Regions from separate parts of the Blastococcus sp. SYSU DS0828 genome, predicted to be linked through region 2. Evidence: riboswitches for the same ligand, from Rfam matches in the RefSeq annotation. Region 2 holds a riboswitch; each other region holds the start of a gene.
The links. Region 2 has a riboswitch for cyclic di-AMP ahead of ACI79Q_RS12245 (aggregation-promoting factor C-terminal-like domain-containing protein). Riboswitches for the same ligand answer to the same signal wherever they lie in the genome.

Region 1 (7,597 bases), on a different contig from region 2:
GGGACCAGATGAACCGGACGGTGTGGTCGTTCCAGGCGCCCTTGTCGATCGTGCCGAGGTTGAAGGTCCGGACGTACTGCGCGTCGCCGGCGGTCCTGCCGCCCGTGCCACCCCGGACGTCGACCATGAGGTTCTCGTTCACGTCCGACCAGAAGTGCACGTTGGGGTTGCCGGAGTTCACCGTCTGGTGCCACTGCGTGTAGATCAGGAACTGGCCGCGCTCGTCCCAGTCGAAGTCGGCCGGGAAGAACGTGGACCAGGCCCACCACTGCTCGTCGCCGGGCCGGACGTCGCCGGAGGCGGCGATCGAGTCGCGGACCTCGGAGCGGAGGGTGCCGTGCGTGCCGTTCCAGCCGGTGTCGCCGCGCTGCACGGTGAAGAAGGCGGTGCGCTCCGAGCCGGGGTACGGGTTGGCCGTGGTGGTGCCGTACTGGTCCGACCGGAGGGCGTGGATCTCGGGCCAGGGGCCGGGGACCAGCGTCGTGGCGTCGTAGCCCCAGACCCGCGTGGGCTGGACGGCGGGCAGCTCGGACTCGGGCTCGGGCTCGGGCTCGGTCGCGGGCGGGGGCGTCGTGGTCGTCGGCGTCGTGGTCGTCGGGGGCGTGGTGGGCTCCGTGGACGGCGCCGGCGGCTCGGTGGTGGTGGGCTCGGGCGGGGGCGTCGTGGTGACCGGGGCCGCCTCGGCCGGCTGGCCGCCGGGGTAGATGTGCACCGGCTCCGTCCGCTCACCCTGCACCTTGGCGTGGTCCCGCGGCACGACCACGAAGGCGTACCGCGGGGTGGACAGCGGCAGCCGGGGCGACGTCCAGGCGGTGGCGCCGGTGGAGCCCACGATGCGACCGGCGGCGCCGGAGGTGACGTCGATGACGAGGTAGTCGCGGGCCCCGGGCACCCCCGTCCAGTCCAGCGAAGCCCGCTGATCGACGGCCTCGCCGGTGAGATCGGCCGGGGGGAGCAGCACGGCGGCGGCCTGCGTGTGCGATGTGACGGGCCGAGGGGCTGCCAGGACGGCGTCGGCGAGTCCGGCGCCGCCGATCAGGGTCAGGGCCGCCAGGACGGCCAGGTTGCGCTTGTTCATGGCGTCGGTCCTCAGATCAGGTCGAGCGGGGTCTGGACGAGGCGGTCGGCGGCATGGACGCCGCCGCCGGCATCGGTCAGGACGGCGGTGGCGACGGCGAGCACGAGACCGGCCCTCGAGGGGAGCCGGGCAGGCGCTGCAGATGCCGCTCGGACGCCGCGTCCGGGGCTGCGGCGGTGACACCACCGGTCGAACCGACGGCGGCTGAACGCTCTGTCACGCATCAATTACGCCACGTCATGAAGGCGGCGGTGCAGAGGCGCGCCGGTCGCCTTCCGGCCGCGGCGCCGGTGTGGCGCACCGCTGACGCCGAGGCGCCTACACCCATTGGGAGCCGTGTCCTTGCTCACGCGGACAGGGAGGCGCGAGCGCCAGGCACGACACCGCTGGCATGGGAGAGGTGGGGCGGGTGGGGCTCGAACCCACGACCCAGGGATTATGAGTCCCATGCTCTGACCAGCTGAGCTACCGCCCCGGACCCGCCAGCCTGCCAGACGGCGCCGCGGCGCCGCAGCCACGTCCTGGGGCCGGTGGGGCGAACTGACAAGGTCCGTTACCCCCCTGTGACATTCGGGCGATCCGCTTGTACCGTCTCTCGCGGCCCATCCGATCCCGCTCCCGAAACCCGGGGGCTCGGACGGGCCCCGCCGAACTCTGCGGCCTCACCGCCGCGGGGACCGGGGACCCACGTTCTCTGGGGTGAATCCCGCCTGCGCCACCACGGGCAGGCAGGTAGGGCATGTTCCGGCCCGAACCCGTCAGCTGACCTGGTAGGCGGATAGAGGAACGGAGACCGTCGCCTTGGCGACCTCGCACCACCTGCGCCACCACGTCCCGGCCGCGCCCGCGCGCCGGGCCCTCAGCCGCACCCGTCGGGCGGCCACCGCCGCCACCGCACTGCTGGCGCTCGCACTGCTCGGGACGTCGACCGCGGCGGCCGCGCCGGGCGACGCGCGCAGCGAGCACGACCGCGTCGAGGCGGAGGTCGCCGACATCGAGCAGCGCGTGCGCGACGCAGAGGAGCGCCTGCAGCAGCTCACCCTCCGGGCAGAGGAGGCCAGCGGCGCCGTGCTCGCCGCGCAGGCCGAGCTCGACCGCGCCCGCGAGCACGCCGACGCCATCGCCGCCGAGCTCGCCGCCGTCCGGGAGGCCGTGGCGAGTACCCAGGGTGAGGTAGCCGCCCTCGGCCGGGAGGCCTACATGGGCAGCGACAAGTCCATGAAGCAGCTGGAGATGGTGCTGCACGCCGACGGCCCGGGGGAGCTCCTCCAGCAGGCCGCGACGCTCGATCTCCTCGGTGAGGATCGCGCGCAGGTGCTCGAGGACCTGCGGGTGGCCGAGGCCCGCGAGGCCCGGCTCGACCAGGAGGCGAAGGCCGCCGTCGCCGAGCGGGATGCCGCAGCGCGCAAGGCCCAGGGCATGCAGGCGGAGGTCGACGCCCTCCTCGCGGCCGCGCAGACCGACTTCGATGCGCTCACCGCCGAGAAGGCGGCGCTGGACGAGCAGCTGCGCGAGGCGGAGATCCGCATGCTCAGCCTCCGCGGCACGGCCGACCCCGTCGCCGCCTGGTCCGAGCAGCAGGCCACCGAGCAGGCGGCCGTGGCGGCGGCTCCCGCGACCGCCGGGGCCGGCCGGCTCACCCAGGGGCGGGTCACCTCCTGCTACGGCAGCCGGTGGGGTACCCAGCACCTCGGCGTGGACATCGCCGCGCCGATCGGCACCCCGATCTTCACGCCGGAGCCCGGGGTCGTGCTGCAGGCCGGGCCGGCCAGCGGGTTCGGCCTCGCCGTCGCCATCCAGCACCACGACGGGGCCATCACCGTCTACGGGCACGTGAACCAGTTCTTCGTCTCGCCGGGCCAGGTCGTCAGCGGTGGGCAGCAGATCGCCGAGGTGGGCAACCGGGGCCAGTCCACCGGCCCGCACCTGCACTTCGAGGTGCACCTCGGTGGCCTGTACGCCAACCGGTCCAACCCGGTGCCGTGGCTGGCCCAGCGCGGCATCACCCTCGGCGGCAGCTGCGGCTGAGGCTGGTTGACGCCATCGGTCAGGATGAGCACGTGCGGACGACGGCGGGGGCGAGCCCGTGGCTGCGGGCGTGGCTCCTCGTCGCGCTGCTCGCGACCGGCGTGGTCGCCGCCCTCGCCGTCGACGTGCCCACCCTGGCGCAGGTCCGCTCGTGGGCCGACGGCGGCGGCCTCCGGACGTGGCTGCTGCTGATCGCCGCGCAGGGGGTGGTCCTGCTCGCGCCCGTCCCACGGTCGGTGCTGGCGGCGCTGACCGGAGCGGTCCTGGGGTTCGGCGCGGGCTTCGCGGTCGCCTACACCGGTGCCTTCCTGGCGGCGACCGGTGCGTTCTGGCTCGCGCGGGGCCTGGGTCGCCCGGCCGTGGAGCGGCTGGCGGGGCCGCGGCTCGGCCGCGTGGACCGGTTCTCCAGCGACCGGGGCTTCGTCGCGGTGGTGCTGAGCCGGGTGGTCCCGATGGTGCCCTTCGTCCTGGTCAACTACGCGGCGGGCCTGAGCGCTGTACGGCCGCTGACCTACGGCATCGCCACCGCCGTCGGACTGGTACCCGGCACGGTGGTGCAAGTGGGCGCCGGCGCCTCGGCCGGCGCGGTCGTCGCCTGGATGCCGACCGCCACGGTCGCCCCGGTGGTCATCGTGCTGGTGCTGCTGCTGCTTGCCGGTGCGGCCGTGTCGAGGTACCGATCCCGCACCGGCGAGCAGGTGGGCGAGGACGCGGGTCAGCGCCCGCCGAAGAACCGCCCCAGCGCGCCGCCGGCCCCGCCCACGGTGCGGGCGGCCAGCTGAAGGATCGGTCCGCCCGGGATGCCCGGCACCTGCTGGACGATCGGCGCCAGCTGCAGGAGCCCGGGCACGTCGTGGACCTTCAGTCTGCGGCGGGCCACCGCCGGTACCGGGTTCACCCGGCCGGCGGCGGCGTCGAGCAGGAGCTCGGGGGTTGCCTCCACGGCCGGGCCCTCGACGACACCCGGCGGCACCCGTCGCACCCGCCACCCGTCGTCGTCCGCGGTGAACCCCCAGCCGCCGTCGGGTGTCACCAGGCTGACGCGGCCGGCGATGCCCGACGAGGCGGCCAGTGCGCCGGTCACGTCGGTCAGCGCCGCGAGCCCTGACTGCAACACGGGGCCAGGCGGTGGTGGCGCACCGCAGGACACCAGGTCCAGCCCGTGGACGGCGAGCTCGTAGGCCTGTCCGAGGACGACGCTGAGCAGCGGCAACCGGCCGACGACCGAGACCGCGGGTGCGGTGTCGAGCTCCACCGGCTCGTCGGTCAGGTAGCGGGCCGTCGCCTCGCGGTTGCGGCGCAGGGCGGCCAGCACCTCCGCACGGGAGGCGTCGCGGTGGGCGGCGGTCACCCGAGCGTTGACCGCGTCCGGGTCGGGGGGCGTGCCGGCGCCGCCGGTCCGGGCCGAGGCGATGAGGTCGGGCAGGGCGGTGTGGTCGTCCCAGCAGCCCAGGTGCACGCAGATTTCGTGGGCCCGCCACCCGGGGAGCCGGGACCGGCGGTCGAGGTCCACCGATTCCGCCTGCGCGAGGAAGGCGTCCCACGCGTCCAGCACCATCCCCGCGACCGCGTCGCGGCCCGCCTCGGCCATGCCCTGGTGTCCGCCCACGCGGAGGCCCTACCCGGAGGCCGCGCGAGGCAGGCACGGCGCACCGTGGCGCCGGTCACCCGCCCGGGTGAGCGCGCCGTCACGCGGCGGCGGGCGCGGACCGATCGCCCCTCCGTGAGCGAGACACCGGCGCGCGACCGCCGAGCGGGCTGGGGCCACGCCTGCGGACGACGGTCGCGCCCGGCGGTCCCGGCCGTGCTGGTCGGCCTGCGGTCCGGCCTGTACCGAGCCGGGCGACGACGTCGAGGACCTGTGCACCGGGCCGACGTCGCCATGTACCGGGCGAAGAGCACCGGCGGCGACCGGGTGGGGGTCCTGGACTCCTGAGCCGGATCCGTCCACGCCGCGTGGCCCTGACGCTACGCACCGTGGTCGGCGGCGAGAAGGACGCGCTGGTCGCAGGCGTCTGGGGGTGGATGAGCGCCCCGGACGCCGACTACCGTGCGTAACGACGCTCTGGGGCGCGGCCGCTCGCGTTCCGAGCCCTCGTGGGCCGGTATGGTTCCGGCCCGCCGGGCGGACCTGTGAATTCGCTGACGCATGTGGACGCCGCCAGTAACAGATGGTATTGCCCGCTGACCAGCGACAAAGCGGTGCACCGGCGGCCGGGCGAGCGCAACTGTCACTTTCGTCCCAGGAGTCGCAGCCGGGCTGGCGCGATGGGGGCACCATCGTGCAAACTTGTCGCGGGAGCCCTGCTCCGCCACTGCCGATAACGGCGCGTCACCGAATCGATGGGTCCGTAGGGGAAGACGAGACCGATCGAGTCGATGGAGGTGCCCGGTGCAGCGACGGTCAACCCAGGGTGTCGTCTTCGTGCACTCGTGCCCGAAGGCGCTCTGCCAGCACGTCGAGTGGGCGCTGGAACGCGTCGTCGGCGCGCCGGTCTCCCTGTCGTGGGCTGAGCAGCCCGCGGCGCACGGTGCCTACCGTGCCGAAGTGGCGTGGACCGGTTCGCCCGGTACCGGCGCCAAGCTGGTGGCTGCGCTGCGCGCGTGGCCGATGCTGCGCTTCGAGGTGACCGAGGAAGCCAGCCACGGCAACGACGGCGAGCGCATGTCCTACGTGCCCGGGCACGGGGTCTTCCGCGCGCCCACCAGCGCCAACGGCGACCTCATCGTCACCGAGCAGCAGCTGCGGCACCTCGCGGCGACGGCGTCCTCCGTCGAGGCGTTCCGGCACGGCGTCGACCAGCTGCTGGGCGCCGCGTGGGACGCCGACCTGGAGGTCTACCGGCACGCCGGCGACGGCAGCCCCGTCACCTGGCTGCACCAGGTCGTCTGAAGGTCACGATCGGGGCACGACACTCCCGGCCTGGTCGGGGAGTCGTCGTAGCCTGGAGCGGGCCGTCCGGGCGCCGTCGGGGAAGCGGCGCCGGGACGGCCTTTCCACGTGGTGAGGTACTGGAACGGCCCCGTCCAGAGGCTCGCGCCGAGCGTGCGAGGCGTGAGGAGGACGGGGTCCTTCGTCAGAGCGGGATGTTGCCGTGCGCCCCGCGACCGAGCGGTGCTCCGGCGAGCGCCTCGATGAGCCGCTGCCGCGTCCGGGCCGGCTCGACCACCTCGTCGACGACGCCGATCTGCAGCGCCCGGTTGACCCCGCCGGCGATCCGCTCGTGCTCCTCGGCCAGCTGCGCGTGCAGCGCCTCGCGCTCACCGGGCGGGGCGGCGGCCAGCTTCTTCCGGTGCAGGATGCCGACCGCCGCCTTGGCGCCCATGACGGCCACCTCGGCGCCGGGCCAGGCGAACACCTTCGTGGCGCCCAGCGAGCGGGAGTTCATCGCGATGTAGGCGCCGCCGTAGGACTTGCGGGTCACCAGCGTCACGCGCGGGACCACGGCCTCGGCGAACGCGTGCAGGAGCTTGGCGCCGCGGCGCACGACGCCGTCCCACTCCTGGCCCACGCCCGGCAGGTAGCCGGGCACGTCGACCAGCACCACCAGCGGGATGCCGAAGGCGTCGCACATGCGCACGAACCGCGCCGCCTTCTCCGCCGACGCGGAGTCCAGGCAGCCGCCGAGCCGCAGCGGGTTGTTCGCGATCACGCCGACCGTCCGCCCGGCGAGCCGGCCCAGGGTGGTGACGACGTTGGGCGCGAACCGGGGGTGCAGCTCCAGGCCCGGCTCGTCGAGCACCGAGGAGACGAGCGGCTTCACGTCGTAGGCCCGGTTGGTCTGCTCGGGCAGCAGCGCCGCCAGGTCGTTCCCCGCCTCCTCGGCGGCCGGGGCGAAGCTGCCCTGCGCCGCGAGCAGGTCGACGGCCAGCCGGGCGGTCTCCAGGGCGGCGGGCTCGGAGTCGGTGACCACGTGCACCACCCCGCTGCGCCGCCCGTGCGTGTCGGGGCCGCCGAGGCTCTCCATGTCGACGTTCTCGCCGGTCACCGAGCGGACGACCTCCGGCCCGGTGACGAACACCCGGCCGGCCGGACCCATGATCACCAGGTCGGTCAGCGCCGGGCCGTACGCGGCCCCACCGGCCGCGGGGCCGAGCACCACGGAGATCTGCGGGATGCGCCCGGACGCGCGGACCATGGCCGCGAAGACCTCGCCGACGGCGTGCAGCGCGGTCACGCCCTCGGCCAGGCGGGCGCCGCCGGAGTGCCAGATCCCGATGACCGGCACGCGCTCGCGCAAGGCGGTGTCGATGGCGTCGACGATGTGCCGGCAGCCGTCGATGCCCATCGCGCCGCCCATCACCGTGGCGTCCGTGCAGAAGGCGACGGCCTGGCTGCCGGACACCGCGCCGCGGGCGGCCAGCACCCCGGAGGTGTCCCGGGTGCCGAGCAGCTGCATGGAGTCGGCGTCGAAGAACCGCCGCAGCCGGTCCTCCGGGTCACGCGGGTCGGGGGCCGTCACGGCGGGCGCGGCCTGGACTGTCGTCACG
Region 2 (7,597 bases):
ACGACCCCGCCGTCGACACCGTGCCCGAGACGCTGCGCCGGATCCACGACGACCTCATGCCCCTGGTCCACGGGCTGCGCCAGGCGCAGAGCCGGGTGGGTTCGGTCACCGGCCTGCTCCGTCGTCGTCCGCCGGAGGACGAGGACGACGGCTACTGAGCGTGGAGCTGGCCACCGACCCGCTCGCACTCCTGGCGTGCGGCCTGGCGGTGCTGGTGGCGTCCGTCGTCCAGACGGCGACCGGCATGGGCTTCGGCCTCCTCGCCGGACCGCTGGTGCTGCTGGTGCAGCCCGCTCTCGTGCCCGGCCCGCTGCTGGTGGGCACGCTGACCGCGCTGCTGCCGGTGGTGTGGCGCGAACGGTCCGCATTGGAGCTCGACAACCTCCGCGGTGCGATGCTCGCCTCGGCCCCCGGCGTTGTCGCTGGCCTGGGGCTGGTGCAGGTCATCGACGGCCGGTTGTTGGGGATAACGGTTGCTGTCGTCGTGCTGCTCGCCTGTGGCGCGTCGCTCGCCGGGGTGCGGTTGCCGGGCGGGCGGCGCGCGCTCACCGTCGCCGGCTTCGCCTCCGGGACGCTCTCGACTGTCGCGGCGACGCCCGGACCGCCCCTGGTGGTCACCTACCGCGCGCCCACCCCGGCCGCCCAGCGGGCGAACCTGTCGGTGTTCTTCGTCGGGACGACGCTGCTGTCCCTCGGCGTGCTGGTCGCCGGCGGCGAGCTCGACGGGGGCGGGCTGCTCACCGGTGCGGGGCTGGTGCCGTTCGTGCTGACCGGCTTCCTCCTCGCCGGACCCCTGCGCCGGCGGCTGGCCCTGCCGGCCATGCGCCGCGCCGCCCTGGTGCTGTGCCTGCTCTCCGGCGCGGTGCTGCTCGTCAGGTCGCTGGCGGGCTGACCGTCACTGCTCGACGGGCGGCTCCCGGCGCACGATGTCGCCGACGGCCTCCTCCAGCCGCGCCCAGGTCGTGCTCCACTCGACCAGGGGGTCGAGGATCCGCTCGAAGACGGCGAGCTGCTGGTCGAACGCGTCGAGCTGAGCGCGCATGGCGGCGATCGAGGTGCGCTGCGCGGTCACCATCTCCTTGACGGCGCGCAGCTGGGCCGCCGACATCGCCCCGGGCGGGCTGGGCAGGGCCGGCAGCGGGAGGCGGGACGTCGCATTCCCGGCGAGGTTGCGGGCGCGATCGGAGAAGAACCGCAGCTGGTTCACGAACTCGTCGATCGACCGCCCGACGATCCCGCTCTGCGGGGTGGTCCGGTCGGCGTCGTCGGCCTCGGTCATCGCTCCCCCTCCGTGCACGCTGCACCGACCTTAGGCCTGGAGCCGAGGCTCGGCTGCGCTGAGCCGACCCCGGGCATTGGAAGCTCTACCTGCGTCCTCGGGGCCGACGACGCAGGTAAAGCCTCCAATGCCTCAGCGGGGACGCCCCCGTCCGAAGACCACCCCGAGCGTGGTGACGTGCTGGAACGGCCTCGCCGCAGGGTCCCGCCCCGCGCGGGCGAGGGGCGGGGGCAGAGGCCCGCTCAGTACCAGCCGGTGGCCTGGGAGTGCGACCACGCGCCGCACGGGGAGCCGTAGCGGTTGTTGATGTAGATCAGGCCGGCGTCGATCTGCCGGTAGCCGTCGGAGGTCTTGGCGATGCCGGTCCCGGCCCAGGTGGAGTCGAGGAACTGCGCGATGCCGTAGGCGGTGCTCCGCGGGTTCTGGGCGTTCGGGTTCCACCCGCTCTCCTTGCCCCACAGGCTCTCCAGGCAGCTGAACTCGCTGCCCGAGCCGCCGAGCTTGCCCATCGCGTACTCCTGGAAGGAGCCGGCCGGGGCCGCGGCGGCCGGCGCGGGAGCGCTCCGGGCAGGAGCCGGAGCCGGGGCCGGGGCCGGGGCTGGTGCGGCCGGCGCCGGGGTGCGGGCGGCCTGCTCCCGGGCCGCCTGCACGCGGGCGGCCTCCTCGGCAGCGGCCTTGCGGGCGGCCTCCTCGGCAGCGGCCTTGCGCGCGGCCTCCTCCTCGGCGGCGCGGCGGGCGGCCTCCTCGGCGGCACGGCGGTCCAGCTCGGCCTGCTCGGCCGCGGCCCGCGCCTCCGCTGCGGCGGCCTGCTCGGCCGCGCGCTCGCTGCGGCTCGCGGCCAGCTGGCCGAGGGTGTCGGCCGCGGCCACCGTCACGTCGGGCGCGGGGGTCTCGTCGGTGATGCCGAGCTGCTCGGCGACGCTGACGGAGGCCAGCTCCGGCTCGGCCTGGGCGACCGGCTCGTCGGCGACGACGCCGTTGGCCAGCAGGCCGCCTGCCGCGGCGACCGCCAGGAGCAGCAGCGCGGAACGGCGGACCGTCTTCGTCGAACGGCGCCCGGTCGTGGGGCGGAGAGCACGGGTGATCGAGGTGGCGCGAAGGTTCATGGGGAGGAACTGCTCCAGGGGCAGGGGGCGGCAGGGCCGGCGACGGCGGCGGGAACTGCTGCGGGGATGGTCGAGGGGCAGCGGTGTCGGGCGTACGCCCGGGCGCTCAGCGCGGGGAAGGCGCGCGCGAGGCTCCGTACCGGCTGCGGTTCCGTGCAAGGTGGGCCCGCAGGCTCGCCATGCGGCGGCTCTCCGTTTCTTCCGTCGTGCCGCCTACCGGGTTAGCTGACGGATTCGGGCGGGAAGCGGCCCTACCCGCGCCAGGACGTGCCCCGGCGCGCGATTCACCCCAGTACTTCGGTGGGTCCCCGGCTCGCCCTCGGCGGGCGACTCGGCGGCGCCCGGCGGACCTCCCCCGGATGGGGAGAGAACGACCGGCCGGGCGGGACCCACGGTAACCAGCGTTATCCGTTCGTGACAATCCCCTGGCGGGAAAAGGAACGGGAGGTGACCGTCAGGGGAGCCGCCAGACCGTGGTCCGGCGCACCGGCACCGGCCCGGTGGGCGACGGCTCGGTGTCGGGCACGTCGTAGACCGCCAGCGCTTCCAGCCGGTCCTCGGGGAGGTACACCCGCCCGGGATCACCGATCAGCACCTCGGCACCGCCGGCCCGGGCCGCCTCGAGGAAGGGCAGCACCCGGTCGGTCATCTCCCGGTCGTAGCAGACGTCGCCGGCGAGGACGACCGCGACGTCGGGCGGCTCGCCCCCGAGCACGTCGCCGGCGGGCGTGATGCCCGGGGTGCCGTTCCGCTCGGCGTTGACGGCGATCGCGGTCAGCGCGAACGGGTCGACGTCGCTGGCGAGCACCGCGGTCGCGCCGGCCAGGACCGCCGCGACCGCGACCAGGCCGCTGCCCGCCCCCAGGTCCAGCACGGTGCGCCCGGCCACCAGGCCGGGGTGGTCGAGCACGTGGCGGGCCAGCGCCTGGCCGCCCGGCCAGGCCGCGGCCCAGAACGGCGGGTCCGTGGAGGTGCGCCCGTGCTCGGCCTCCATCGCCTCCCACAGGGCGACGACGTCGGCGGCGACCAGCAGCTCCACCTCGGGCACCAGGTCCGGCCGGACCGGCCGGGTGTGGGCGCGGACGAACTCCGCAGGGATGGAACGGTCCACCCCGGCAGTCAACCGCACGCGGCCGGCGGCGGTGGGACCGCCCGGCTCAGAGACGGGTCGACCAGGACGACAGCGCGCCGGCGGGGCGGAAACCCAGCGCCTCGTTGACCGCGACCATGGGCGTGTTGCCCTCGGAGTTGTAGGTGCTGATCCGCCGGACGCCGGGGAACCCCGCTGCCAGCTCCCGCAGCACGGCCGCCTTCATCCGGGCGCCGAGCCGGTGCCCCCGGTGCTCACGGAGCACCAGCGTGCCGCCCTGTTGGGCGAGCGCCGGCTGGGCGAGCGGGATCTGCAGGTCGGTGAAGCCGACCAGCCGGCCGCCGATCACCGCGCCCGCGCTGAGCACCGTCCGGCCCCGGGCGACGTGGGTCCGCTCGTACTCGCGGATCCGGTCCCCGTCCCACTCCTCCTCCCCCACCGGCAGATCGCCGTGGGGTGCGTCGGTGGTCATGCGCCGCTCCAGCAGCGCCCGGTCGGCCAGCAGCGCGTCCGGGGTGCGGTCCCGCCAGGTGACGATCTCGTACCCGGCGCCGGCCGCGGCCTCGAGCGCCCCCAGCCGGTCCTCGTCGACCGGCAGCACCAGTTCCCGGCGGGTCTCCACCAGGTCGCAGGACCAGCCGTGCCGCTCGGCGAAGGCGCGGCCCGGCGCCCCGGGGCCGGGCTCGTCCACCTCGCTCACCAGCGAGTTGCGGCCGTGCGCGGCGGCGAGTACCCGGGCCTCGGCCAGCAGCGCGCTCCCGAGGCCACGGCGCCGGGAGGCCGGGTGCACCGCGAGGTCCACCACCGCCAGCGTCGGGTTGTCCTTGCGCGGGAGGATCAGCCGGAGCGCGCCGGCGACCGCGCCGTCCACCAGGGCGGCCCGGTGGGTGCCGTCCCGGGAGCCACCGGGCGCGACGAGCTCCCGCCCCAGCGCGACGTCCTCCTGCGCCGGCCGGGGCGGGTCCTGCGGCCGGGCGGCCCGGCCGGAGGCGGCCCACACCTCGCACCAGGAGGGGAAGAGGTCGTCGTCGGGGCCGAGCTCGACGATCCGGCAGGAGGGGTCGGTCACGTCCCCGTTCTACTGGCACCGGCAATACCTTTTCCGGCGCTCAGCCCCTCGGCCGCGCGGTCGCCCGGCGAGCGATCAGCCGCCAGTAGGTGCCGGGCAGCAGGCGGACCAGCACGTCGGGCACCGTGGCGCTCCAGCCGATCAGCAGCCGGGGGCGGCGGCGCTCGACGGCCGCCACGATGCGGGCGGCGGCGTCCTCCGGCGGCATCCGCAGCAGCTTGGTGAACTGCGCCCGCCCCTTCTCGTACTCCTCCACCGAGACGCCCGCGCCGGTGCGGGCGCTCTCGGCGATCCGCGTCCGGATCCCACCCGGGTGGACGACCGTGACGCCGATGCCGTCGTCGGCGAGCTCGTGGCGGAGCGCCTCGCTGAACCCGCGGACGGCGAACTTGCTCGTCGCGTACGCGACCTGCCCGGCCGGGGCGAAGATGCCGAAGACGCTGGAGACGTTGACGACGTGGGCGCCGGGGTGGGTCTTCAGCACGGGCAGCAGCATGTGGGTGAGGCGGACGACGGCGCGCAGGTTCACCGCCAGGACCCACTCGAAGTCCGCCAGCCCGATCTGGTCGAAGCGACCGCCCAGGGCGACCCCCGCGTTGTTGACCAGCAGCGTGGTCTCGGGGTGCTCGGCCACCAGCGTCCGGGCCACCCGCGCTGTCGCCTCGTCGTCGGCCAGGTCGACCACGTGCGTCGCCACCCGCAGGGCCGGGTGGTCGGCGGCGATCCGCCCGGCCACCGCCGCCAGCCGGTCGGCGTCGCGGTCCAGCAGCACCAGGTGGCTGCCCCGGTCGGCCAGCTGCGCGGCCAGCGCCTCGCCGATCCCGCTGGCGGCGCCCGTGACGACCGCCGTCCCGCCCGCGAAGGCGTAGGGCCCCATCAGGCCACGACCCGATCCGCGTGGGCGGCTGCAGGCACGCGCGGCTGGAAGGTCATGCCCTCGTCCTCCAGCGAGCCCCGGCGCATCATGGCGACGTCCCGCAGGTAGTTCTGGTGCAGCCGCCAGGGTGTGCGGCGCCCCTGCTGCGGCAGGCCGGCGAGGCTGCGCTGGACGTAGCCCGCCGCGAGGTCGAGGAAGGGCGCTCCCCCGCCCTCCGGCGGGGCGACCGGCGTGGCCGACGCGTAGCCGTGCTCGTCGAGGTGGTCCAGCAGGCGGCAGACGTAGCGGTTGACCAGGTCGGCCTTGAGGGTCCACGAGGCGTTCGTGTACCCGATGACCATGGCGAAGTTGGGCACGCCGGAGAGCATCATGCCCTTGTAGGACACCCGCTCGGGCAGCTCGACCGGCTCCCCGTCGACCACGATCCGCATCCCGCCGACCGGCAGCAGGTTCAGGCCGGTCGCGGTGACGACGACGTCGGCCGCCAGGTGCTCGCCCGACGTCAGCTCGATCCCCTCCTCGGTGAAGGTCGCGATCCGGTCGGTGACGATGGACGCCGCGCCCCGGCGGAGGGCTCGGAACAGGTCTCCGTCGGGCACCAGGCACAGCCGCTGGTCCCAGGGGTCGTAGGGCGGGTTGAAGTGCGTGTCGACGTCGACCCCCGGCAGCTGCTTCTGCGTCATGCGACGGATCAGCGAGCGGACCAGGGCCGGCCGGCGCCGGCTGAGCTGGTAGAGCGCGGTGCTGGTGAGCACGTTCTTCCACCGCACGACCGAGTAGGCCACCCGCTCCGGCAGCCGCGCCCGCAGCTTCTGCGCGATCGGGTCACGGCCGGGCAGCGACATGACGTAGCTGGGCGTGCGCTGCAGCATGGTCACGTGCTCGGCCTGCTCCGCCAGGTTGGGCACCAGCGTGACCGCGGTGGCGCCGCTACCGACGACGACGACCCGCTTGCCGGTCAGGTCGATGCCCTCGGGCCAGTGCTGCGGGTGGAGAAGCTGCCCCCGGAAGCGCTGCTCGCCCGGGAACTCCGGCCGGAACCCCTGGTCGTAGCGGTAGTAGCCGGAGCAGACCGACAGCCACGTGCACGTGAGGGTGACCGTCTCGCCGGTGTCGGCGCGCTCGGCGGTGACCGCCCAGCGGGCCTCGGCGCTCGACCACTCCGCCGACACGACGCGATGGTGGTAGCGGATCCTCTCCGTGACGCCGTACTCGCGGGCGGTCTCCTCGATGTACCGGCGGATGGTCGGCCCGTCGGCGATCGACTCGGGCTCCCGCCACGGGCGGAAGGAGTAGCCCAGGGTGAACATGTCCGAGTCCGACCGGATGCCCGGGTAGCGGAACAGGTCCCAGGTCCCGCCCAGCGCCGCCCGCGACTCCAGCACCGCGTAGCTGGTCCCCGGCCGCTCCCGTTCCAGGTGGCAGGCGGCCCCGACACCGGAGAGCCCGGCGCCGACGATCAGGACGTCCACGTGCTCGGTGGTCATGCCAGCACTCTCCGGTTCGCTCCGCCGGGCCGTTCGGCCGCACCCCGCGCCGCGGGTGGCCGGCCGACGCTATCGACGCAGTGTCGAGCGAGTCAACGGGATGTCGAGCCGGGGCCGAGTGCGGCTATCCTCCGCTCCGTGCCGGCTGCCGCGAGTCATGTGCCCGCCGCTGGGCGGGGGCGGCGTCCAGTCCGGCCCTCCGGCGACGACCGGGAGCTCGCGATCCTCGCCACCGCCGAGCGCCTCCTCGCCGAACGGCCGTTGGCGGCCATCTCGGTCGACGACCTCGCGCGCGGCGCCGGCATCTCCCGCCCGACGTTCTACTTCTACTTCTCGTCGAAGGACGCGGTACTGCTCTCGCTGCTCGATCGCGTCGTGGCCGAGGCCGACACGGCGATGCGCCGGGCGTTCGACACCCCGGCGGCCGGGGCGCGGGACGGCTGGGCACGCGCGATCGGCGCCTACTACGACACCTTCCGGACCCACCGTTCGCTCACCGTCGCCTGGGCGCAGGCCCGCTCCACCAACGACGAGGTGCGCGCGCTGTGGTCGGCGGTGCTCGAGCGCTGGGTGCAGCGTTCGGCGGCGGCGATCGACGCCGAGCGCGCGCGGGGCGCCGCGCCGCCGGGGCCGGCTGCGCGCGACCTCGCCGTCGCCCTGACCTCGATGAACGAGCGGGTGCTCTACGC
Region 3 (7,597 bases), on a different contig from region 2:
GCGCCACCGCCGCGGGCAGCGGCGACCCGGGGTACGCCGCCACCGCCGTCATGCTGGGGGAGGCCGCGCTGGCGCTCGCCCTCGACGGGGAGCGGCTGCCCGACCGGGCCGGTTCGCTGACGCCGGCGACGGCGCTGGGGGAGGTCCTCGTGGAGCGGCTGCGCGCGGCGGGGCACACCTACGAGGTGACCGAGGTCTGACCGGGCTGCCGCCGCCGGCGCGACCGCGGGCCGGCATCGCTAGGGTTGGCCGACATGCCGACCAGCTCACCGGGACAGCCCGCCGGGACGATCCGTGACCTGGGTCTGCCGACGCGCGCGGTCAGCGCGCTGACCCGGGCGGGGATCACCGACGTCGAGGCGCTCGCCGCGCTCACCCGGCGGGAGCTCAGCGAGGTCGCCGGCCTCGGACCGGGCCTGGTCGCGTCGATCCGCGCCGTCGTCCCCGAGCCGCCGGCCCAGCTGCCGGGCGCCGGCGCGGCGGTGGGCGGGCCGGCCGGTGGGCAGCCGACCGATGACGAGCCGTCCGAGGAGGACGGTCCGGTGGCGCCGGCCATCCCGTCGTTCGACTCGCTCCGGGCCCCACGACGCCGGTCGGCGGTCGACCTGCTCCTCACCGAGACGCCGGCGCCGGCCCCGCCGGTCGCCGCGGCCCGGGTGGTGACGGACGACCGGCCGTCTCCCGGCCGGCCAGGGGCGGGTGCCACCGTCCGTCCGCCCGACTACGCCGACCTGCTGCGGCTGGGCGTGCACGTCGCCCGGGCCGTCCTGGCCACGCCCGTCCGCTGTCTGCGCCGGCTGCTCGGCTAGGCGCCTCCCGGACGGGCGGGTCGGCGGGGGCGGTGGTCGGTTCGAGGGCGCCGCGGGGGATCAGGGCGTCGTGCCCGCGGCTCGAAGGATCTGCAGCCAGGCGATCGGGGCCTCGCCGGCGACGTCGTGACCCGTGGTCAGCTCGTGTCGGACCGCGTGCGGCAGGGCGGCCTGGAGGTCTGCGGAATGTGCGGGGTCGACCAGCCGGTCGCGCGTGGGGACGACGAGCGTGACCGGAAGACGGCGTGCGGCCAACCGGGGCAGGTCGGCGGTGACGTCGACGCGACCGACCAGCTCGACCTGCGCGCGTGCGCCGGCCGGTAGGTGCTCGGTGACGTCCCGGGCCAGCTGGGCGGTGGCGTCCCGGCCGAGGGCGTGGAGCGCGGCATCCCCGGGGAACAGGGCCTCGACGAACCAGCCGGCGCCGACGGGGTCCTGCTCGAGCAGCCGCTGCCACAGCCGGCTGGTCGCCGCGAGCGACGGGCGGGCGGCAGCGAAGCCGGCGGTCAGAACCAGCGCGGTGCCCCGACCCTCGTGGCCACTCGACGCGAGATCGACGCGCGGATCGCCTGTTTGCAGGACAACAGCGCCGCCCTCGGCCGCTACCTGCAGGCGGCGGGGGTGGACGCCGGGCGCTGACCTTGCTCGACGTCGTGGGTCCGTCGTGATGGCGGCCTGTCGCGACGAGCACCCCCTGCTCCATCGTCGCGTCGCGTCGCGTCGCGCCGGCCGCCGTCCTCGCGCGATCCCGCACCGGGGACATGCGTCGGGGCCGTCCGGCGGATCGGTCGGCTCCGTCGGCGACACTGCGGGCGTGCAGCGGATCCTGCTCCGGCGCCGCGAGTCCGCGGTGGAGATGACGGAGCTCGTCGACGACGGGTCGACGGGGTCGGTCACCCGCGTCGCGGCCGGGGGGCTGCCCGCCGTCGTGGCACAGCGGGAGGCCGCTGCCGCACCCGTCCGCTGGGTGTGGGACGACACCACCCGCTGGTACCCCGCGCTGCTGGCGGCGGGAGTCCGCGTCGAGCGCTGCACCGACCTGCGGCTCGGCCACGCGATCCTGCGGCGGTCCCCGTTCGCGGCCCAGGAGCTGCTCGCCGGGGACGACACCCCTGGGTGGGACGTGCTGCAGCCCGGCCAGCCGGCGGAGTCCGCCCTCTTCCCGCTGGCCGACCCGGCGGACCGGCTCGACCCCCTGGCCGAGCAGCGGCGCCAGCAGGCGGCCCTGGCCGCCTCACCGCACGGCGACCGGCTCGCGCTGCTGCTCGCGGCGGAGTCCGCCGGCGCCCTGGTGGCCGCCGAGATGACGCACACCGGCCTGCCGTGGCGGGCGGACGTGCACGAGCGCCTGCTCACCGACCTGCTCGGCCCGCGCCCGGGAACCGGTGGGCGCCCCGCGGTGCTCGAGCGGCTGCTGGGCGAGATCCGCGCGGCGCTGGGGACCCCGTCGCTCAACCCCGATTCGCCGGCCGAGCTGCTGCGGGCACTCCAGCAGGCCGGCCTCCCGGTGGCCGACACCCGCTCGTGGACCCTCGAGCAGCTCGAGCACCCGTGCGTCCCCCCCGCTGCTCGAGTACAAGAAGCTGATGCGGCTGCTCACGGCCAACGGCTGGAGCTGGCTGGAGGCCTGGGTGCAGGGAGGGCGGTTCCGCTCGGCCTTCCTGCCGGGTGGGGTGGTCACGGGTCGGTGGGCGTCCAACGGCGGGGGTGCACTCTCGGTGCCCACGCTGATCCGCCCCGCGGCGGTCGCGGACGACGGCTGGCGATTCGTCGTCGCCGACGTGGCCCAGCTGGAGCCCCGGGTGCTCGCCGGGATGAGCGCGGACACCGCGATGGCCGAGGCGGCGCGGGCCTCGGACCTCTACGCGGGCATGGTCGCCGGTGGCGCGGTGGCGACCCGGGCGGAGGCCAAGCTGGGCATCCTCGGGGCCATGTACGGCGGCACCCGCGGGGAGAGCGGCCGCATGATGCCCCGGCTCGCCCGCCGCTACCCGCGCGCCATCGGCCTGGTCGAGGAGTCCGCCCGGGCCGGCGAACGCGGCGAGGTGGTGCACACGCTGCTGGGCCGGGGGTCGCCGTCGCCCAGCGCGGCCTGGGCGCAGCGGGCGGACGGGCTCGGCGAGGCCGCGGAGCAGGCCGGTTCCCGGGAGGACCGTGACCGCGCCCGCCGCGCCTGGGGCCGGTTCACCCGCAACTTCGTCGTCCAGGGCACCGGAGCGGAGTGGGCGCTGTGCTGGCTGGCCGACCTCCGCAACCGGCTCTGGCGGCTGGGCGGCGACGGGCCGCTGGGGACCCGGGCGCACCTGGCGTTCTTCCTCCACGACGAGGTGGTCGTGCACACCCCCGAGCACCTGGCCGGCGACGTGGTCGAGGCGGTGCGCGCCGCGGCCACCACGGCCGGGCGGCTGCTGTTCGGCGCCTTCCCGGTGGACTTCCCGCTGGACGTCGCCGTCGTCCGGTCCTGGGCCGACGCCGGCTGAACGGACTGCCGTACACCACCGACGGGGCCGGCACGGTGGCGCGACACGCGTCACGATCTGCGGAAGTGACCGCTCCCGCATTGTCACGACTGCATAACGACGGTTACCGTGGCGGAGCCCGGTCGATCGTTCTCTCCCCATCCGGGGAGGGTCTGCCGGGCGCCGCCGAGTCGCCCGCCGCCTTCGAGCTGCGGGCGAGCCGGGGACCCACCGAAGTTCTGGGGTGAATCGCGCACCGGGCACGTCCCGGTGCGGGTAGGGCTGCTTCCCGTCCGAATCCGTCAGCTAACCCGGTAGGCGGCACGACGGAAGAAACGGAGAGCCGCCGCATGGCGCGCCCCTGCACCGCCGCACCATCCCGCGCCCGCCGGCACCGCCGCCCCCCGGTGCGTCCCCGGACCTGACCGCACGCGCACCCGGCGTCCCGCCGGTCGCCCCCACCAGCGATGACCGCCGGCCGAGCCGCCGGTGCCCGGTGGCCCCGCGACCCGGCGCCGGTCCGCAGCCCGCATCCCTCGCGGTCCGCCTCGCCCGGCCGACCCCGCCGCACCAACGGAGCACCCCGAACCCATGGATCCCCGCACCACCACCTCGGGCCGTCGTGGCCCGCTCGCCCTCCGCCGTCGCCCGCCCTCGGGCCTCCGCCGTCCGGCGTTCTACCTCGGGGTCGCCGCCGCCGGTGCCCTCCTGGTCAACACCCTCGTCGGCGTGGACCCGGGCGCCCAGGCCGAGGCCGGCACCTCGCAGTCGGTGAGCGTCGCCCAGGAGCTCGGGCTCACCTCCCGCTCCGGCCCGGTCGACGTCGCCGAGGACCTCGCCCCGCTGCAGGACCTGGCGGCCAGCCGCAGCAGCCGCGAGGCCGAGCAGGTCGCGGCCCAGCAGGCCCAGGCCGCGGCCGACCAGGCCGAGCTCGACCGGCAGAAGGCCGAGGCGGAGGCCACCGCCCGCGCCGAGGCCGAGGCGAAGGCTGCCGAGGAGAAGGCAGCGGAGGAGGCCGCAGCCGCCGAGCGGGCGGCCGCGGCCCCCGCCGCGGCGACGCCCACACAGGAGGCCCGGGCCGCCGCCACCACCGCCGCCTCGGTGGCGGCCACGGCGGTCGCCCGCATCTCCAACACCGCGGGCAGCGTGAAGCCGCAGACCCAGGCCGCGGCCGACGCGGTGGTCAGCAACGTGCCCGGCGCCGCGGGGATCACCCTCGGCGGCACCCGGGCCAGCGCCGCCGACCCGGGCGGGCACCCCTCGGGCCTGGCGCTGGACTACATGGTGATGTCCGACGCCGCCCTCGGGGACGCGATCGTCGCCTACCACCGCGCCCACTGGGCCGAGCTGGGCGTGGACTACCTGATCTGGCAGCAGCGGATGCTCTCGTCCCCGGGCGGCTCGTGGCAGGCGATGGAGAACCGGGGCAGCGCGACGGCCAACCACTTCGACCACGTGCACGTGAACTACAACTGACCCCACCGCCCCGCGGCCGTGCCTAGGTGAGCCGGCGGACCACGGACAGCGGCAGCACCCGCATGGCCAGCCCGATGGGCACCCACGGCCACGCGGGGACGTAGGCCGTGGCCCGCCGGGCCTCGATGGCGGCCACCATGGCGCGGACGCCCGTCGGGGTGTCCACCATGAACCGGGTTCGCTGCTGCACGTGCTGGTTCATCTCCGACCGGATGTAGCCGGGGTAGATCACCGACACGTCCAGGCCGGGGATCCGCTCGGCCCGCAGCCCCTCGGCGAGGGACGCGACCCCGGCCTTGGTGGCGGCGTAGGTGGTCATCGACCGGCGCATGCCGCGCAGCGCCGACATCGAGGAGATCAGCACGAGGTGCCCGCGGCCCTGGCGGCGGAAGATCTCCAGCGCCGCCTCGGTCTGCGCCAGCGCGCCGACGAAGTTCGTCATCGCCGTCTCGCGGTTGGCCTCGGCCCGGCCGGTGCCCGGGGGCGCGCCCTTGCCGAGGCCGGCGTTCACGACCACCCGGTCGATCGAGCCGAACGCCGCGGCGAACGCGGTGAAGACCGTGGGCACGGCCTGGGCGTCGGTGACGTCGAGCGCCGCGGTCTCCACCCGCCGGCCGGTGGCCGAGCGGATCTCCGCTGCGAGGGCGTCCAGCCGATCGGTGCGCCGGGCGCAGAGCGCCAGGTCGTGGCCGCGGGCGGCGAACTGCCGGGCCATCTCCTCGCCCAGGCCGGAACTCGCGCCGGTGATGAGGACGACGCCGGTGTTCATGGGTGCTCCTGTCGATCGGTGCGGCGGGCCGCTGCGACCGGCCGGCACGCACGGTACGAGAGCCCGCAGGCGGATCCGCGGCCGGCACCGCGGCGGCGCGTGGGGCCGGCCGGGTTCCACCTCGTCGGCTCCGCCGGGGTTCAGACCCCCTCCGGGCGGGCACACCTGCAGGACGTACGAGTACGGGGGAGCGCGGAGGCGCCCTCTCGGCACCGACACGAGGGGACTCGGGAGTGACCACGGCCGGAACCAGCCGACGGTGCCTGGACGGCCGCTACCAGCTGCAGCAGCTCATCGCCGTCGGCGGGATGGGTGAGGTCTGGCGGGCGCGCGACCTGCAGCTCCACCGGTCCGTGGCGGTCAAGGTGCTGCGCAGCGAGTACGCCGACGACCCGGAGTTCGTGGCGCGCTTCCGCTCCGAGGCCCGGCACGCGGCGGCGTTGAGCCACCCCAACATCGCCGCGGTCCTCGACTACGGGGAGACGACCGCCGAGGACACCGGCGAGCGGCTGGCCTACCTGGTGATGGAGCTCGTGGAGGGGCCTCCGCTGTCGGCCCGGCTGGCCGAGGTGGGATCGCTGGACACCGCCGCCGCGCTCTCGCTGCTGCGGCAGGCGGCGGCCGGGCTGGCCGAGGCCCATCGGGCCGGCGTGGTCCACCGTGACGTCAAGCCGGCCAACATCCTGCTCGGCCGGGACGGCACGGTGAAGCTGACCGATTTCGGGATCTCGTGGTCGGCGGGGAGCGCGCCGATCACGGGCACCGGGCAGGTGGTCGGCACCGCCCAGTACATGTCGCCCGAACAGGCCCGGGGCGAGCACGTCAGCCCGGCGAGCGACGTCTACGCCCTCGGTCTGGTCGGCTACGAGTCGCTGGCCGGCCAGGCCGCCTTCGACGGCGACAACCCGGTCACGGTCGCGCTCAAGCAGGTGCAGGAGCACCCCGAGCCCCTTCCCGCCGAGCTGCCGCCCGGCGTGCGCGCCCTGATCGACGCCGCCCTGGTCAAGGACCCGGCGCAGCGGCCGCGGGACGGCGGCGCCTTCCTGTCGGCCATCGAGGAGGCGATCCACCGACCGGCGGGGACCGCACCGGGTCGCCGGCCGCTGGTCACGCGCCCGGTGCGGGCGGCGCGCCCCCCGTCCCGGGGCACCCGGGCGGCGCCCGGGAGGGCCGGCCGCCGTCCGGCCCTGGCCGTCGCGACGCCGCTGGCGGCGTTCCTCCTGCTCGGGGGCGGTGCCCTGTGGATCATCCCGGATCCCGGTGGGGACGCGGGCGCCGGCCGGTCCGCCGGCGCCGTCTCGACCCCCTCGGCAGCCGCGGGCGTCGTGCTGGCGCCGGCGGAGTACCTCGGCCGCCCGGCCGCCGAGGTGGCCGCTGAACTCGGCGCGCTCGGGCTGACGGTGCGGCAGGAGGAGGACGTGACCGCGGAGCAGGCCCCGGGCACGGTGACCCGCCTCGAGCCGGCCGCCGGCATGCTGCTCCCCGGCGACGAGGTGCGTCTCGGTGTCGCTGTCCGGCCGGGTGTGACGGTTCCGGAGGTGGCGCCGTCGACCGGTGGGGGTGCCATCCCGGTGGGACGCCCCCAGCCCGTGGCACCTGCCCCGGAGGTGCCGGTCGCCGAGGAGCCGGTGCCGAGCGGCGCGTCAACCCGCGGCCCGGCGGAGGAGAGCGCGGATCCGGCGACGGGCACGCCCACGACGCCCCCCGCCGGGGATGCCGCCGGCCCGAGCACCCCGCCGCAGGACGGGGAGGTCATCGCCGGGCCGAGCAGCCCGCCCGACGGTGACGGGGGCACGACCGAGCCGATCACCCCGCCGGAGGACAACGGGGACACCGAGCCCAGCACCCCGCCGGAGGACGACGGGGACGCCGAGCCCAGCACCCCGCCGGAGGACGACGGGGACGCCGAGCCCAGCACCCCGCCGGAGGACGACGGGGACACCGAGCCCAGCACCCCGCCGGAGGACGACGGGGACACCGGGTCCACCACCCCGCCGGAGGACGACGGGGACGCCGGTGAGCAGACCGCCGCCCCGGAGGACGAGGACGACGACGCCCCCGCCACGGCGACGGAGCCGGCCGGC
Region 4 (7,597 bases), on a different contig from region 2:
CGCACCGAACCAGCCGAGAACCAGCAGCGCGAGCAGGAGGGCGGTGCGCCTCACGCGGTCACCCGCCGGTCGGCGACCGCGGGAACGGGACGATGCCGGCGGCCCCGCCACGCGACGGTCGCCACCAGCGCCGTGCCGGCCACGAGCAGCAGGTGGGCCAGCGCCCGGTCGGTGTGCACGTGCCCGGCCTGCAGGTCGGCAACCGTCACCGGGAGCAGCAGGGCCACGAAGGAACCCAGGAAGGGCAGCCCGCCGGCCGCCAGCCGCGGACCGGCCGCGACGGCCAGGAACGCCGCGGCCAGCGCCAGGTTCCAGGCGCCGCTCTCCCGGGCCATGTGCACCGGGGCGCTCATCGCGCCGGCGCCGGAGGCGAGCACCGGCCAGGCCAGCGTCGCCTGCGCCACCCCGACGGCGAGCAGCGCCAGCCGCACCGCCGTGTCCGCCAGCCGGGCGCGCGCGGCCGCCCGCGCACCCGGGAGCTCGCGCGGCAGCGCCGAGAGGACGCTCGCAGTGAGGTCGGGCACCGACGGGGCCGGCGCCAGCCGCGCTCGGCGGGTCACGCGCTCGGCGGCGGCGGCCCAGGCCGCGCACCCGCGGCACGTGGCGAGGTGCGCGTCGAGCTCGTCGGCGGGCATCCCGAGCGGCTCGCCGTCGAGCCGCGCGGAGAGCGCCTCGCGGCAGGTGTGGCAGGACATGGTTGATTAGTCGCCGCCGGGCATCGCCCGGTTCCGGGCCTCCCGGGTGACCTGCGACACGCTGACGAGGACATGGACGACCTGGCACGCCTGGCCGCGGACGCCGCCGACGGCGACCCGCTGGCTGCGGCCACCCTCGTGCGGGAGACGCAGTCCGACGTCTGGCGGCTCTGCGCCGCGCTCGGCGACCGGGCCTCCGCCGACGACCTGACGCAGGAGACCTACCTGCGGGCGTTCGGCTCCCTGCACCGCTTCGAGGGCCGGTCCTCGGTCCGCACCTGGCTGCTGGCCATCGCCCGCCGGGTCTGCGCCGACGCGCTGAAGTCCCGCCGCCGGCGCCGGCTGACCCTGGTCCGGGAGTCCGCCGACCTGGAACTGCTGGCCCCGCCGGGCGCCGCGGACGCCGTCGGCGAGGGCGCCGCGGTCGCCGACCTGCTGGCCCGGCTGGCCCCCGACCGGCGCGAGGCGTTCGTGCTGACGCAGCTGCTGGGACTGCCCTACGCCGAGGCCGCGGAGGTCGCCGGGTGCCCCGTCGGCACCATCCGCTCCCGGGTGGCGCGGGCCCGGGACGACCTCGTGGAGTCCCTCGCTGCGGTGCGCGAGGACGCCGGCCCGGGCGAGACCGCGCACAGCTGAGCGCGCGGCGCCGGCACCCGCACCTCGCCGTGCCACAACGGGCCCATCGCGCGCACCCGCCACCGCCGTCCCACGCGTCGGGACCGGATCTGCGCCTAAGTGCATCGATCTGGTAGACATTGCGCCGTGACGCGGACGACGATGCTGCTCCTGGTGAGCCGCCGGCACGTCGACCTGCTGCGCGTCTGCACCGCCGCCTGTCCGGGCTGCTGAGCCCCCGCGCCTCCCCGGCGCCACCACGTCTCGCCCTCGCCTCACACGGTCGCCGCTGCGCGCCCGCGTCCTGAGACCCCGGAGCCAGTGCCCGTGAAGACCCTGATCCTGCTCGCCCTCGCCGGGTTCGGTGCCCAGCTCGTCGACGGCAGCCTCGGCATGGCCTACGGCGTCACCTCGACGACCCTGCTGCTGGCCATCGGCACCAACCCGGCCGCGGCGTCGGCGACCATCCACCTCGCCGAGATCGGCACCACGCTCGCCTCGGGGCTCTCGCACTGGAAGTTCGGCAACGTCGACTGGAAGGTCGTCGCCAAGGTCGGGGTGCCCGGTGCGGTCGGGGCGTTCGCCGGCGCCCACTTCCTGTCCAGCCTCTCGACGTCGGTCGCGGCGCCGGTCATGTCGCTGATCCTGGTCTCGCTGGGCGTCTACATCCTGGTGCGCTTCACGCTGCGCGGCATCGACCGGCGGAACGTCGGCAAGCCCATCCGCCGGCGCTTCCTCACCCCCCTGGGGCTGGTGGCCGGCTTCGTCGACGCCACCGGGGGCGGCGGCTGGGGACCGGTCGGCACGCCGGCGCTGCTGGCCAGCGGCCGCATGGAGCCGCGCAAGGTCATCGGCTCGATCGACACCTCCGAGTTCCTCGTCGCGCTGGCAGCGAGCCTCGGCTTCCTGATGGCGCTGGGCTCGGCGGGCATCGACCCCCTGTGGGTCGCCGGGCTGCTCGCCGGCGGCCTCGTCGCCGCGCCGATCGCCGCGTGGCTGGTGCGGCACATCCCGCCGCGCATGCTGGGCTCCCTGGTCGGCGGGATGATCGTGATCACCAACACCCGCACGCTGCTGCGCAGCGACTGGGTGGACGCCGGCGACGCCGTCAGCGCCCTGGTCTACGCAGTGCTCGCGGTCGTCTGGGTGCTGGCCGTCGTCCACTCCTACCGCCAGTACCGGCGGGACACGCGGCTGGAGTCGGCCGACGCCCTCGCCGAGGTGGCCGAGCAGAACGTGGCCGCCGACGCCACCGACTCCCGCGAGGTCCCGGTCGGCGCGGGCCGGCCCAGCGCCCCCCGCGACTGACAGGGCGCCGCACGGCACCCGCCGGCTGCTCCTAGCGGCCGGCCAGCAGGAAGGCCTCCAGCTCGGCCGGGAGGCCGGGTCCGGGCTGGTCGGCGGGGCGGTGCGCCGGCGGCGCCGGCCGCTCGTGCGTGCGCAGCCACGCCCAGGTGTCGGCGACGGTCGCCTCCAGCGCCCGCGTGGCCAGCCCGAGCTCGGCGGCCCGGGTGGTGTCGACGTCCCAGGCGGTGCGGGCGACCTCGTGGCGCAGCCACAGCGGCAGGTGCAGCCACTCCTGGACGCCGGCGGCGAGAAGGTCGGCCTCGGGCACCGGTACCCACTCCGCCGCGCTCCCGGTGACGACCCGGCAGAGCTCGAGCAGGCCGCCCAGGGTCGTCATGCCCGCCGGCCCCGTGGCGTTGACCGCACCGGTGCGGCCCTGCCCGGCCATGTCCACGAGCCAGGCGGCCAGGTCACGGGCGTCGACCAGCGCGATCGGCTGGGCGACGCCCTCGGCCGGGACGACCACCCGACCGCCGCTCGCGATGCGCTCCAGCCACCAGCCGAGGCGGTGGATCGGGTCGGAGGGGCCGACGATCAGGCCGGCACGGGCGGCGAGGAAGCGGCCACCGACGGCGGCGGCGAGCTCCCGCTCGCCGAAGGCCTTGATGGGCCCGTACTCGTCGTCCTCGGTGTCCCAGGTCGGCTCGCCGTCCTCCGGGCCGAGCGGCCCCGGCGGCCAGTTGCGGTACGCGTTGAGGCTGCTCACGAAGACGTAGGAGCGGACCCCGCCCAGCGCCGCAGCGGCGTTGCGGGCGGCGGCCCGGGTCTGGCAGGAGGTGTCGACGACGAGCTCGGGCTCCCACTCCCCCAGCGCGCGCGGCAGCGCGCCGGGGTCGTCGCGGTCGCCGTGCAGCGCCCGCGCGCCCTCCGGCGGCGGACCCGTCAGGCCCCGGGTGAAGGTGGCGACGTCGTGCCTGCGAGCGAGCGCGGCCTCCACCACGTGCCGGCCGAGGAAGTGGGTGCCGCCGAGGACGAGGAGTCTCATGCCGAGCACTCCAGCCCGGTCGGCGCCCGCGCGTCCAGGGAGTTCGCCGGCAGCGGATCCGCCGTCGGCGGACGAGCGCTACACCGCGCGGGACACCGGCAGCGTGGGCACCTGCGGAAGGGGCGTGGAACGGGCCGCGGCGAGCACCATCTGGGGCGAGGACGGCAGGCCCCGCCGGGTGCACAGCCGCAGCGCCCGGGCGCCGGTGAGGACGTCGGTCTCCGGCGGGACGACCAGCAGGTCGGCCCGGCGGTTCCCCCCGGCCCAGGTGAGGCAGACGACCTGCGGGTCCATGCTCCGGAAGCCGCCGGCGCGGACCGTGCGGCCCAGCACCTCCAGCTTGCGGGGGGCCGGCTCCCAGGCGTCGAGGGCGTAGGTGAACCGCTCCACCCGCACACCACGCCGCTCCAGCGCCGCGATCAGCTCCGGCAGCTCCACGGCGAGGTCCCGGCTCCGCGGGAACCACGCACCGTCGAACGCCGAACCGCCCGATCCGGCGTCGGCGCGCAGGCTCACCCGGACGTCGATGCCACCCCGGAAGCCCTCGATCGCCGGAACCGTACGGGTGATCGTCGCCATGAGCGTTCGGCCGCCTTCCTCTTCCCAGGGAGCCGGGGAGACGGCTCCGAGGTCAACGTAGGACGGGTGCGAGGCGAGACTCCTCGACGGCGTGGCGGGCGCGTCGGACCGCTTCGGCCAGTCATCACGATTCGTGACCTGACGAGCACGGAGCCCGCGCCGCGGACCGTGCGCCGCCGGTACGAGCACCGCACACGGGCAGTCGGGGGCGGGCCACGGCGAGTCAGTCCGCGCGGGGCCGCCCGCGATGGAGGCTCCGCGGCCTTGCCGTCGGGGACGGCGGTCTGCCTACCGTGCTGCGTCCACCAACGGGTGGGCCCGGATGGCGGACCGCCGAACCTGCCCACCGCCACCGGACCCGTGCACACGACGGGCAGGCGCGGGGAACCCACGAGATCCTGGCCCTCGGCCTCGGGGTGAAGCCGCAGCACGCGGCCGGGCAGCTCTCGCCCGAACCCGACAGCTAACCCCGCAGGCGGCGAGAGGCTTCCCCATGCTCAAGCACCGCACGGCACGACCCGGTCGCTCCACCCGCACCTCCGCGGCGGCGGCGGCCATGGCACGTCCGGCCGTGGTCCTCGCGGCCGCCGCGGCCGCCTCCCTCGCGATCGCCGGTCCGGCACAGGCCCACCCCGGGGAGCACACGGTCGTCCCCGGTGACACGCTGGGCGGGCTCGCGGCCGCCCACGGCACCTCGTGGCAGACCATCCACGCCGACAACCTCGCCACCATCGGCGCCGACCCGAACGTCCTGCGCGTCGGGCAGGTCCTCGTCATCGGCGGATCGGGCGCCGCCCCTGCCGCCCCCGCCCCCGCCGGCGGCGAGTACGTGGTGCAGCCGGGCGACACGCTGGGCGGCATCGCCGCCCGCCACGGCACCACCTGGCAGGACGTGCACGCCCTCAACCTCGAGGTCATCGGCGCGGACCCGAACGTGCTGCGCGTCGGGCAGCGACTCACCCTCGTCGGCGGCCCGTCGGCGGCCCCGGAGCGTGCCAGCCGCGCCGCGGACCGGCCGGCCCTCGACACCGCCGCCTACGGCGCGTGGGAACCGCACGTGCGCCCCGCCGTCGCGGAGGTCGCCGCGGAGTTCGGCATCCCGACGGTGCTCACCCGCCCCGGCCACAGCCCGTCGGAGGGCCGCGCCGCCGACTTCATGGTCTACGACGACCGGGCCACGGGCGACGCGCTCAGCCAGTACGTCATCGACAACGCGGCGCGCCTCGGCGTCGAGTACGTGATCTGGCAGCAGCAGATCGCCGGGACGTGGACGGGCTGGGCCTGGCAGCCCATGGAGGACCGCGGCTCCCCCACCGCCAACCACATGGACCACCCGCACGTGGCCTTCGTGCCGGCGCCGTAACGGCCCCATGACGCAGCGAGCCCCTGCCCGGATCACCGGGCAGGGGCTCGCTGCGTCATGGGCGGATCAGCTGGGCTTGGGCTTGCGGTTCTTGGCCTTGCCGCGCTCGGTCTGGTCGAGCACCACCTTGCGGATGCGGACGCCGGCCGGCGTGACCTCCACGCACTCGTCCTCGGCACAGAACTCCAGCGCCTGCTCCAGGTTGAGGATCCTCGGCGGGATCAGCCGCTCCAGCTCCTCGGAGGTGGACTTGCGCATGTTGGTGAGCTTCTTCTCCTTGGTGATGTTCACGTCCATGTCGTCCGGACGGGAGTTCTCACCCACGATCATGCCCTCGTAGACCTCGGTGCCCGGCTGGACCATGAGCTGGCCACGCTCCTGCAGCGAGAACATCGAGTAGGTCGTCGCCACGCCCTGGCGGTCGGCGACCAGCGAGCCGGTCGGCCGGGCGCGCATGTCGCCCAGCCACGGCTCGTAGCCCTCGAGGTTGCTGTTCAGCACGCCGGTGCCGCGGGTCTCGGTCAGGAACTCGGTGCGGAACCCGATGAGGCCGCGGGAGGGGACGACGTACTCCATCCGCGCCCAGCCGGTGTCGTGGTGCACCAGGTTCTCCAGCCGGCCGCGGCGCACCGCGAGAGCCTGGGTCAGGGTGCCGACGTACTCGCCGGGGGTGTCGATGGTGACCCGCTCGACGGGCTCGTGCAGCTTGCCGTCGATCTCCTTGGTGACGACGGTGGGCCGGCCGACGGTGAGCTCGAACTCCTCGCGGCGCAGCTGCTCGACGAGGATGGCCAGCGCCAGCTCGCCACGGCCCTGCATCTCCCAGGTGTCGGGGCGGTCGGTGGGCAGCATCCGCACGCTGACGTTGCCGACCAGCTCCTGGTCGAGGCGGTTCTTGATCAGGCGGGCGGTGAGCTTCTTGCCCGACTTGCCCGACAGCGGCGAGGTGTTGATCCCGATGGTGATCGAGATCGAGGGCTCGTCGACGGTCAGCGGGGGCAGCGGCCGCGGGTCGTTCGGGTCGGCGAGGGTGTCGCCGATCATGATGTCCTCGATGCCGGCGATGGCGACCAGGTCGCCGGGGCCGGCGCTCTCGGCCGGCGTCCGGGTCAGACCCTCGGTGACCAGCAGCTCGGTGATCTTGACGTTCTTGATCGTGCCGTCGACCTTGCACCAGGCGACCTGCTGGCCGCGCTTCATCTCACCGGAGTGGATGCGCAGCAGCGCCAGGCGACCCAGGAACGGCGAGGCGTCGAGGTTGGTGACCTGCGCGCGCAGCGGCTCCTCGGCGTCGTACTCCGGCGCCGGGATCGTGTCCAGCAGCGTCTTCACCAGCGGGCCGAGGTCCGGACTGTCGGGCACGGTGCCGTTCTCGGGCTTGGTCAGCGACGCCTGCCCGGTGCGGCCGTTGCAGTAGACGATCGGGAACTCGAGGGCGTCGGCGTCCATGCCGGCGTCCTCCATGAGCTCCATGAACAGCTCGTAGCACTCGTCGACGACCTCTTCGATGCGGGCGTCGGAGCGGTCGGTCTTGTTGACCGCGAGGATGACCGGCATCCCCTTGCCGAGCGCCTTGCGCAGCACGAAGCGGGTCTGCGGGAGCGGGCCCTCGGAGGCGTCGACCAGCAGCACGACTCCGTCGACCATGGAGAGGCCGCGCTCGACCTCGCCACCGAAGTCGGCGTGGCCGGGGGTGTCGACGATGTTGACGACGACGGGGTTGCCGTCCTCGTCCGCCAGGCGGATCGCGGTGTTCTTCGCGAGGATGGTGATGCCGCGCTCGCGCTCGAGGTCCATCGAGTCCATCACGCGGTCCTGCGTGGAGTCGTTGTCCGTCCCCTCGCCCTTGGCGCGGCCGAGCGCGCCGGCCTGGCGGAGGAGGGCGTCGACCAGGGTCGTCTTGCCGTGGTCGACGTGGGCGACGATCGCCACGTTGCGCAGGTCGTTGCGGGTGGGCATGCGGAAGGGCACCTCGGGAGCTCGGGGGCGCGCCGCGCGGACGCGCGCGGGCAT

Region 1: another riboswitch for cyclic di-AMP. It lies ahead of ACI79Q_RS08735 (murein hydrolase activator EnvC family protein); the one in region 2 lies ahead of ACI79Q_RS12245 (aggregation-promoting factor C-terminal-like domain-containing protein).
Region 3: another riboswitch for cyclic di-AMP. It lies ahead of ACI79Q_RS01300 (hypothetical protein); the one in region 2 lies ahead of ACI79Q_RS12245 (aggregation-promoting factor C-terminal-like domain-containing protein).
Region 4: another riboswitch for cyclic di-AMP. It lies ahead of ACI79Q_RS03500 (LysM peptidoglycan-binding domain-containing protein); the one in region 2 lies ahead of ACI79Q_RS12245 (aggregation-promoting factor C-terminal-like domain-containing protein).

The regions. Positions count from the first base shown of each region.
Region 1 is NZ_JBJHAK010000008.1:72,633-80,229, forward strand. It holds gene ACI79Q_RS08725 (heparin lyase I family protein) at 1-1,078, opposite strand, end outside; tRNA gene ACI79Q_RS08730 (tRNA-Ile) at 1,480-1,553, opposite strand; cyclic di-AMP (ydaO/yuaA leader) riboswitch at 1,714-1,869, shown strand; gene ACI79Q_RS08735 (murein hydrolase activator EnvC family protein) at 1,880-3,106, shown strand; gene ACI79Q_RS08740 (TVP38/TMEM64 family protein) at 3,139-3,888, shown strand; gene ACI79Q_RS08745 (maleylpyruvate isomerase N-terminal domain-containing protein) at 3,822-4,715, opposite strand; gene ACI79Q_RS08750 (DUF3145 domain-containing protein) at 5,499-5,999, shown strand; gene ACI79Q_RS08755 (acyl-CoA carboxylase subunit beta) at 6,184-7,596, opposite strand.
Region 2 is NZ_JBJHAK010000013.1:58,267-65,863, reverse strand. It holds gene ACI79Q_RS12260 (hypothetical protein) at 1-158, shown strand, start outside; gene ACI79Q_RS12255 (sulfite exporter TauE/SafE family protein) at 161-892, shown strand; gene ACI79Q_RS12250 (hypothetical protein) at 896-1,279, opposite strand; gene ACI79Q_RS12245 (aggregation-promoting factor C-terminal-like domain-containing protein) at 1,522-2,385, opposite strand; cyclic di-AMP (ydaO/yuaA leader) riboswitch at 2,596-2,722, opposite strand; gene ACI79Q_RS12240 (class I SAM-dependent methyltransferase) at 2,840-3,496, opposite strand; gene ACI79Q_RS12235 (GNAT family N-acetyltransferase) at 3,543-4,544, opposite strand; gene ACI79Q_RS12230 (SDR family NAD(P)-dependent oxidoreductase) at 4,585-5,421, opposite strand; gene ACI79Q_RS12225 (flavin-containing monooxygenase) at 5,421-6,908, opposite strand; gene ACI79Q_RS12220 (TetR/AcrR family transcriptional regulator) at 7,047-7,597, shown strand, end outside.
Region 3 is NZ_JBJHAK010000001.1:275,010-282,606, reverse strand. It holds gene ACI79Q_RS01330 (saccharopine dehydrogenase family protein) at 1-200, shown strand, start outside; gene ACI79Q_RS01325 (DNA-directed RNA polymerase subunit alpha C-terminal domain-containing protein) at 255-809, shown strand; gene ACI79Q_RS01320 (hypothetical protein) at 954-1,133, shown strand; gene ACI79Q_RS01315 (hypothetical protein) at 1,134-1,448, shown strand; gene ACI79Q_RS01310 (hypothetical protein) at 2,044-2,409, opposite strand; gene ACI79Q_RS01305 (bifunctional 3'-5' exonuclease/DNA polymerase) at 2,396-3,289, shown strand; cyclic di-AMP (ydaO/yuaA leader) riboswitch at 3,458-3,605, shown strand; gene ACI79Q_RS01300 (hypothetical protein) at 3,860-4,744, shown strand; gene ACI79Q_RS01295 (SDR family oxidoreductase) at 4,767-5,513, opposite strand; gene ACI79Q_RS01290 (protein kinase domain-containing protein) at 5,747-7,597, shown strand, end outside.
Region 4 is NZ_JBJHAK010000003.1:116,869-124,465, reverse strand. It holds gene ACI79Q_RS03530 (copper resistance CopC/CopD family protein) at 1-54, opposite strand, end outside; gene ACI79Q_RS03525 (zf-HC2 domain-containing protein) at 51-695, opposite strand; gene ACI79Q_RS03520 (sigma-70 family RNA polymerase sigma factor) at 768-1,331, shown strand; gene ACI79Q_RS03515 (sulfite exporter TauE/SafE family protein) at 1,638-2,618, shown strand; gene ACI79Q_RS03510 (NAD-dependent epimerase/dehydratase family protein) at 2,650-3,642, opposite strand; gene ACI79Q_RS03505 (DUF5994 family protein) at 3,721-4,221, opposite strand; cyclic di-AMP (ydaO/yuaA leader) riboswitch at 4,601-4,694, shown strand; gene ACI79Q_RS03500 (LysM peptidoglycan-binding domain-containing protein) at 4,715-5,584, shown strand; gene typA (translational GTPase TypA) at 5,651-7,543, opposite strand.